3 regions of the Streptomyces sp. NPDC007095 genome follow, and region 2 is predicted to be linked to each of the others. Evidence: riboswitches for the same ligand, from Rfam matches in the RefSeq annotation. Region 2 holds a riboswitch; each other region holds the start of a gene.
What was found. Region 2 has a riboswitch for cobalamin ahead of ABZ656_RS56250 (ribonucleoside-diphosphate reductase subunit alpha). Riboswitches for the same ligand answer to the same signal wherever they lie in the genome.
Positions count from the first base shown of each region.

Region 1: another riboswitch for cobalamin. It lies ahead of ABZ656_RS56155 (ABC transporter ATP-binding protein); the one in region 2 lies ahead of ABZ656_RS56250 (ribonucleoside-diphosphate reductase subunit alpha).
Region 3: another riboswitch for cobalamin. It lies ahead of ABZ656_RS45550 (prenyltransferase/squalene oxidase repeat-containing protein); the one in region 2 lies ahead of ABZ656_RS56250 (ribonucleoside-diphosphate reductase subunit alpha).

Region 1 is NZ_JBEYFS010000410.1:1,870-4,065, forward strand. Features, by position in the region: gene ABZ656_RS56150 (cytochrome P450) at 1-923, opposite strand, end outside; cobalamin riboswitch at 1,002-1,166, shown strand; gene ABZ656_RS56155 (ABC transporter ATP-binding protein) at 1,182-1,919, shown strand; partial or broken gene ABZ656_RS56160 (methylmalonyl-CoA mutase subunit beta) at 2,093-2,196, shown strand, end outside.
Region 2 is NZ_JBEYFS010000413.1:220-2,415, reverse strand. Features, by position in the region: gene ABZ656_RS56250 (ribonucleoside-diphosphate reductase subunit alpha) at 1-1,277, opposite strand, end outside; cobalamin riboswitch at 1,478-1,652, opposite strand; gene ABZ656_RS56245 (GNAT family N-acetyltransferase) at 1,670-2,176, opposite strand.
Region 3 is NZ_JBEYFS010000213.1:7,861-10,056, reverse strand. Features, by position in the region: gene ABZ656_RS45555 (phosphotransferase) at 1-615, opposite strand, end outside; cobalamin riboswitch at 664-793, shown strand; gene ABZ656_RS45550 (prenyltransferase/squalene oxidase repeat-containing protein) at 905-2,143, shown strand; gene ABZ656_RS45545 (SCO2322 family protein) at 2,140-2,196, shown strand, end outside.

The sequences.
Region 1 (2,196 bases), on a different contig from region 2:
TCGCGGTTGGCGCCCGCCAGGGAGACGGTGACCAGTTCACCTCGGCGGATCGTGGCCGGGCCGAGGACGGTGTCACCGGTGGCGTACCGGTCCACGACCGCCGCTCCGGGTTCGAGGCGCAGCGATTCCTCGATCGCCCCGTCCAGCAGGTCGACGTCATCTCGGACAAGGGCGAGTTGGCCGGGGTGTCGCAGCAGGTGCAGCAGCGCGTTGGTGATCATCGCCTCGGTGGTCTCTATCCCTCCGAACATCAGCACCGCGGCGTTGGACGCCACTTCTGGCAGCGCCAGCCGCTCGGCGGCGGCGCCCAGGAGCGAAGTCGCGCCCCGGCCGGCGACGGTGGCTTCGACCGCGCCCCGTAGCCGCGCGTACGCCTCGGCGCCCGCGGGTGCCGCCTCGTGTCCGGCGGTGATGTCCGAGACCGACAGCACGATGGAGTCGTACCAGGAGAGCACCGTGTCCGCGGTGGTGCCGACCAGCCCGAGCGCCTCGGTCACGACGGCGACGGCGAGCGGGCCGGCGAAGGCACGTCGCAGTTCGACGGCGCCCGCCGGTTCCAGCGCGGTGATGAGCCGGTCGGTCTCCCGCTCGATGAACGAGGCGAAGCCGTCGCGTACTTCCCTGGGGCGGAAGGGAGCGGTGAAGGGCTCCCGGTGGCGGGCGTGCTCGTCACCGTCCAGGGACAGCATGCTCGGGCCGACGACCTGTGCGGTGGAGAACCGGGGGTCGTCGACGGTGAAGGTCACGGGGTCCCGCATCACGTTCAGCGCCAGATCACGACGGGTCACCAGCCAGCCGTCCAGCTCGGGCAGCCAGGAAACGGGCTCATGCGCACGCAGCCGGGCCAGTCGCGGATGCGGATCCGCGGCGAGTTCGGCGAGCGTGGTCGCGGCACCGAGCGGGAAGGAGCCGACGGCGCTCATCGCAAGCCTTGGCCGGGCACGGGGAATTGGATCACAGTCAAGGCTAACAATCATGCTGAAGGCGAGGCCGACGAGGGCGTGCTGATTTGCCGAGGCCGGTCAAGGCAATCCGGTGTGAATCCGGAGCTGACGCCCAGCGGTAAGGGTGACGGGCGGGGCAACACGAAGCCACCGGACGGCGGTCATATGTGACCGGAGTCCAGGAAGGCGCCTCGTCCGGGCGATCCCGAGTCCGAAGACCGCACCGCCGCCGGGCGGCTGATCCTGGACGGCGTCGACCTGACGCCCCTTCCTGGATCCATCACGGGTCTGCTCGGCCCCAACGGCTCCGGCAAGTCCACCCTGCTGCGTCTGCTCGCCGGTGTCCTCACTCCCGCCTCCGGCATCGTCACCCTCGACGGACATCCGCTGGGGGACCTCGGCCGCCGGGCCGTCGCCCGGCGCGTCGCCGACGTCGAACAGCAGGTCGACACCCAGGTCGACCTGACCGTGCTCGACGTCGTACGTCTTGGCCGCATCCCTCACCGACGCGCCTGGTCGCCCTCGACTCCGGCCGACGAGAGGGCCGTTCGCACCGCGCTGGAGCGTACGGACCCGACGGACAAGGCCGACCGCTCCTGGCACACGCTCTCGGGCGGCGAACGCCAGCGCGTCCAGATCGCCCGCGCACTCGCCCAGGAACCACGCGAACTCCTCTTCGACGAGCCCACCGACCACCTCGACGTCCAGCACCAGCTCGACCTGCTGGCCCTGATCGCGGAACTCCGCGTCACCAGCGTCGTCGCCCTGCACGACCTCAACCTCGCGGCCATGTACTGCGAGCGGATCGTCGTCCTCGGGCAGGGCCGGGCCGTCGCCTGCGGTTCCCCGTCGAAGACGCTCACCGAGGCCCTGATCGCCGACGTCTACGGCGTACGAGCCACCGTCACCGTCACGGGCGAAGGCTCCGCCGACCGCCCCCGCGTACGGTTTCCGGGAACACTCCCCGACCGCTGAGACCATCGGGACAACGCAGGTCGTGCTCCTCGCTCCGCGGCACCCGGCGCTGTCCGCGATCCATGTGATGCCGTAGTACGAACACGGCCTGTTGATCAAGACCACCCCTGGGAGGTCAAGGTCACAGCCGCGTCCTCTGCTGCTCACCTGCGGATCTGGCCTAACATCCGAGCATGACGGTCCTGCCTGACGACGGGCTCTCGCTGGCCGCCGAGTTCCCTGACGCGACCCATGAGCAGTGGCAACGCCTGGTTGAAGGCGTCCTGCGAAAGTCGGG
Region 2 (2,196 bases):
TCCAGGATCTCGGTGCAGAGGTTCGAGGAGTGGACGGTGTGGCCCGGCTCCGCCGTCTGGTTGGCGGTGCGGTTGGCGGCGTCCTTGAAGGTCATCCAGCCGTTGCCGGTCTGCGCGAGGGTACGCATCATGCGGCCGTAGAGGTCACGGGCCGGGATGGTCTTCTTGGCGAGGCCGGCCGCCTCCGCCCTGCGGTACGCGGCGTCGAACTCGTCGCCCCACAGGTCGACCAGCTCGGGCACGTCGGAGGGCGAGAAGAGGGACCACTGCCCGTCGGCGTCGACCCGGCGCATGAACTCGTCCGGGATCCAGTGCGCGAGGTTCAGGTTGTGCGTACGGCGGGCGTCCTCACCGGTGTTGTCGCGCAGCTCCAGGAACTCCTCGATGTCGGAGTGCCAGGTCTCCAGGTAGACCGCGGCCGCGCCCTTGCGCCGGCCGCCCTGGTTCACCGCGGCGACCGAGGCGTCGAGGGTCTTCAGGAACGGGACGATCCCGTTGGAGTGCCCGTTCGTACCGCGGATCAGCGAACCGCGCGAACGGATCCGGGAGTACGAAAGACCGATGCCACCCGCGTGCTTCGAGAGGCGGGCCACCTGGTGGTAGCGGTCGTAGATGGAGTCCAGCTCGTCCAGCGGGGAGTCGAGGAGGTAGCAGGACGACATCTGCGGGTGCCGCGTACCGGAGTTGAACAGCGTGGGGGACGAGGGAAGGTAGTCGAGGCGGCTCATGAGCCCGTAGAGCGCCGCGACCTCGTCCAGGGCCCGGCTCGTGTCGTCCTCGGCCAGGCCCGACGCCACGCGCAGCATGAAGTGCTGGGGCGTCTCGATGACCTTGCGGGTGATCGGGTGCCGGAGCAGATAGCGGCTGTGCAGGGTGCGCAGGCCGAAGTAGCCGAAGCGGTCGTCGCCGTCGGTGTCGATCAGCGCGTCCAGCCGGGCCGTGTACAGCTGGACGAACTCCGCCGTGCGGTCGGCGATCAGGCCTTCGCGGTGACCCGTGGCGATCGACTCGGAGAAGGACGTGACGCCCTGTGAGGCGGCCTCCGCCGCGATGCTGATCGTCAGCAGCCTGGCCGCCAGCCGGGAGTAGGCGGGGTCCTCGGAGATGAGGCCCGCGGCCGCCTCGGTGGCCAGCTCGCGCAGCTCCGTGTCGTCCGCGCGCGCGGACCGGCCGCGCAGCGTGGCGGCGGCGACCCGGCCGGGGTCGGCGTCGGGGAGGTCGGCGGTGAGGTCGGTCAGGGTACGCAGCAGCGTGGTACCGGGACCGTCCGTCTCCACCGGGGCCTGCTTCCGCTGCTGCTGCTGCTCCTGCTGTGCGAAAGCGGTAGCTGAAGCCGGGTCGGCTGGCGCGATGGTCACTTGGGGCTCTCCCTCGCTAGGCACGGGGCCTGGCGGAGGGCAGGGCAGCTCACGAGCGCACACGGCGTCGCGTCCACCGGCCCATTCCGCGAGGCCCGGACGTCATGCACCCGGGCCGGATGGCCGGGCGCGCTGTCGGCAGGTCCTCGGACTGACGCGAGTACATGGGCGCGGGTGTGCGAACACGTACAAGTACACCGTTGCGGGACAGTTCCGGATTTGCACCGGATTCCCCTGCGGCGACAGCGAGCATGAGCATACATCTTGTGCCGGGCCGCGGTGACACCACCAGATGTTGTGTCGTGCCGGTGTCAGAGTGTCAACTCGTAGGTGAGGAGAGTGATGTCGTCGAGGTCCGGGAGCGGGTTCCAGTCGCGGTCGGGGGTGCGGGTGAAGCCGAGGCGTTCGTAGATGCGGTGGGCGGCGTGCATGGTGCGCTGGGTGGAGAGCACGACGCGTACGCAGCCGGCGGTGGTGCGTGCGTGGTCGACGCAGGCGCGAACGAGGGTCTCGCCGGCACCTCGGCCGCGGGACTCGCGTGCGACGGCGAGCATACGGATCTCGGCTTCGCCGGGGCGGGCTATGTCGGCCATGGGGCCGCCGCGCGGTACGAAGGTCACGGCGCCGAGGATGTGGTCGTGGTCCACGGCGACGAGGACTTCCGCGGCGGCGGCCCGTTTGGCCACGTCCCGCAGTTCGCCGAGGTACTCGTCATTCTCCCCGAAGTCGAGCAGGCCGTCGCCGAGGTAGGCCTGTGCGGTGATCTCGCCGATGCGGTCGTATTCGTGGGGGTGGGCGTGTCTGATGCGGAGGTCCATGCCGGTGAGTGTGCAACAGG
Region 3 (2,196 bases), on a different contig from region 2:
ATGTGCGCTCATGGTCGGATTGGCGGCCCGCCGCACCCGCGCCTGCGCAAGCCCTTCCCGCGTCACCCGGTCCGCGTTCCCGTCGAGCATCGCGACCAGCGTCTCGCGGGCCGGCTCCGCGTGGACCTCAGCGCCGACGGCGACCTGCGCGAGGATCACGGCGGACATGCCCCAGTCCAGACCGGGCGGCCCGTCCTCGGCGTTGGACCAGTCGATGACCTTCGGGCCGTCCGGGGTGAGCATCACGTTGTCCGGGTGCAGATCCAGGTGCAGTACGCGGACGCCCACGTCACCGGAACCCCGACCGGGCACGGCGTGCAACGCGCGCAGCAGTCCGGCAAGCACGCCACCACCCTCCCGCGCGCCGATCTCCCCCGCCTCGAACGCCGCCAGCATGGTCGGCCCCGAAAGCCGCTCCATCACCATCTCGGTCCGGCTCGCCGCCCGCACGGCCGGCGTCGGATATCCGTGCTCCCGCACGTACTCCATCACCGCCGCCTCGGCCGCCGCGTCCCCCCACCCGTCCCGATCCCGCCGCACCACCCAGCCCCGCTCCCCCTCCACCTCGAAGACATCCGCCGAACGCCCCGAACCGATCAGTCTCCCCGTCCGCATGGCTCCGAACCTATCCGCCGCCACAGCCGCTCCTCAGGCGATTCCTACGGGCCGGTACAGTAAGCAGGTCGTCATCACACCCGTACGCGGAGAAGCCGGTGCAATTCCGGCGCTGACCCGCAACCGTGAGCCACCCACAGGCGTGGCAAGCCGGATCGCCTCGTCCGGGACGTGACCGGCTCGTGCCACCGGCAGCCCGCCGGTGGCCGGCACCGTCGAGGGATACGGGGCCGGAGCCGCTCGGGGCCAAGCCTGCGCCCGGTGCTGCCCGGCTTCCGCAGGGAGAGTCATGCTTGTTCGCCGCAGCGCCGCGGTACTGGCCGCCACCGTAGTGATCGGTACGGCCCTGGCCCCGGCCGCCGTGGCCGAGGGCGCCTCGCCTTCGCCTGCCCCGGCGATACCCTCCGGCCTCTACGGCACCACCGACCCCACCTACGACGGTGTCTGGCGGCAGTCCCTCGCGCTGCTCGCCCAGCACACCGTCGGTGTGAAGCCCGCGGCGAAGGCCGTCGACTGGCTGGCCGGGCAGCAGTGCGCGAACGGGGCGTTCGCGGCGTACCGCGCCGACGCGTCGGCGAAGTGCGACGCCAAGACGATGGTCGACACCAACAGCACCTCGGCGGCCGTGCAGGCCCTCGCCGCGCTCGGCGGCCACGGCGGCGAGACGGACAAGGCCGTCGCATGGCTGAAGTCCGTACAGAACAAGGACGGCGGCTGGGGCTACACCGCGGGCGGCGCGAGCGACGCGAACTCCACGTCCGTGGTGATCGGGGCGCTGGCGGGGGTGGGCTTGAAGCCGAGCGATGTCTCCAAGGGCGGCAAGTCGCCGTACGACGCCCTCGCGAAGCTGTCGATCCCGTGCGGCGGGGCCGACGGGGGCGCGTTCGCCTACCAGCCGGACAAGAAGGGCAAGCTCGCGGCCAACGCGGACGCGACGGCGGCGGCCGTGGTCGGAGCCCTGGGCAGGGGCCTCGCCGGTGAACCCCTGAAGCCCGTGGCCGACCCCCTCTCCTGCGGGACCGCCGACAGCGCCGGGCAGGCGGCCCGGAACGGCGCCGCGTACCTCGTCAAGGCGCTCGCCAAGGACCAGCACCTCACGTCGACGATGCCCGGCGCCAAGGACCAGCCGGACTACGGCAACACGGCGGACGCGGTCGTCGCGCTCGCCACCGCCGGGCACGGCGACAAGGCGGCCGACGCGATGCGCTGGCTGGAGGCCCACTCCGCGCAGTGGGCCGAGCAGAGCGGACCCGCCGCGTACGCGCAACTCGTCCTCGCCGCCGACGCGGCGACGTTCGACCCGCGCGACTTCGGCGGCCGGGACCTCGTCAAGCAGCTCAACGCCACCGGCCCCGCGCCCGCGTCCCTCCCGGCCGAGCCCACGGCCTCCTCCTCCGCGTCCGCCGCGGAAGCCACGAAGAAGGACGACAGCGGCGTCAGCGTCTGGTGGATCATCGGCGTCGGTCTCGTCGGCGGCATCGGCATCGGTTTCCTGCTCAGCGCCCGGAACAAGAAGCAGCAGCCGTGAGCCGCCGTCGGACGTGCGCACTGGTCCTGTCCCTGCTCCTGCTCGCACTCGGC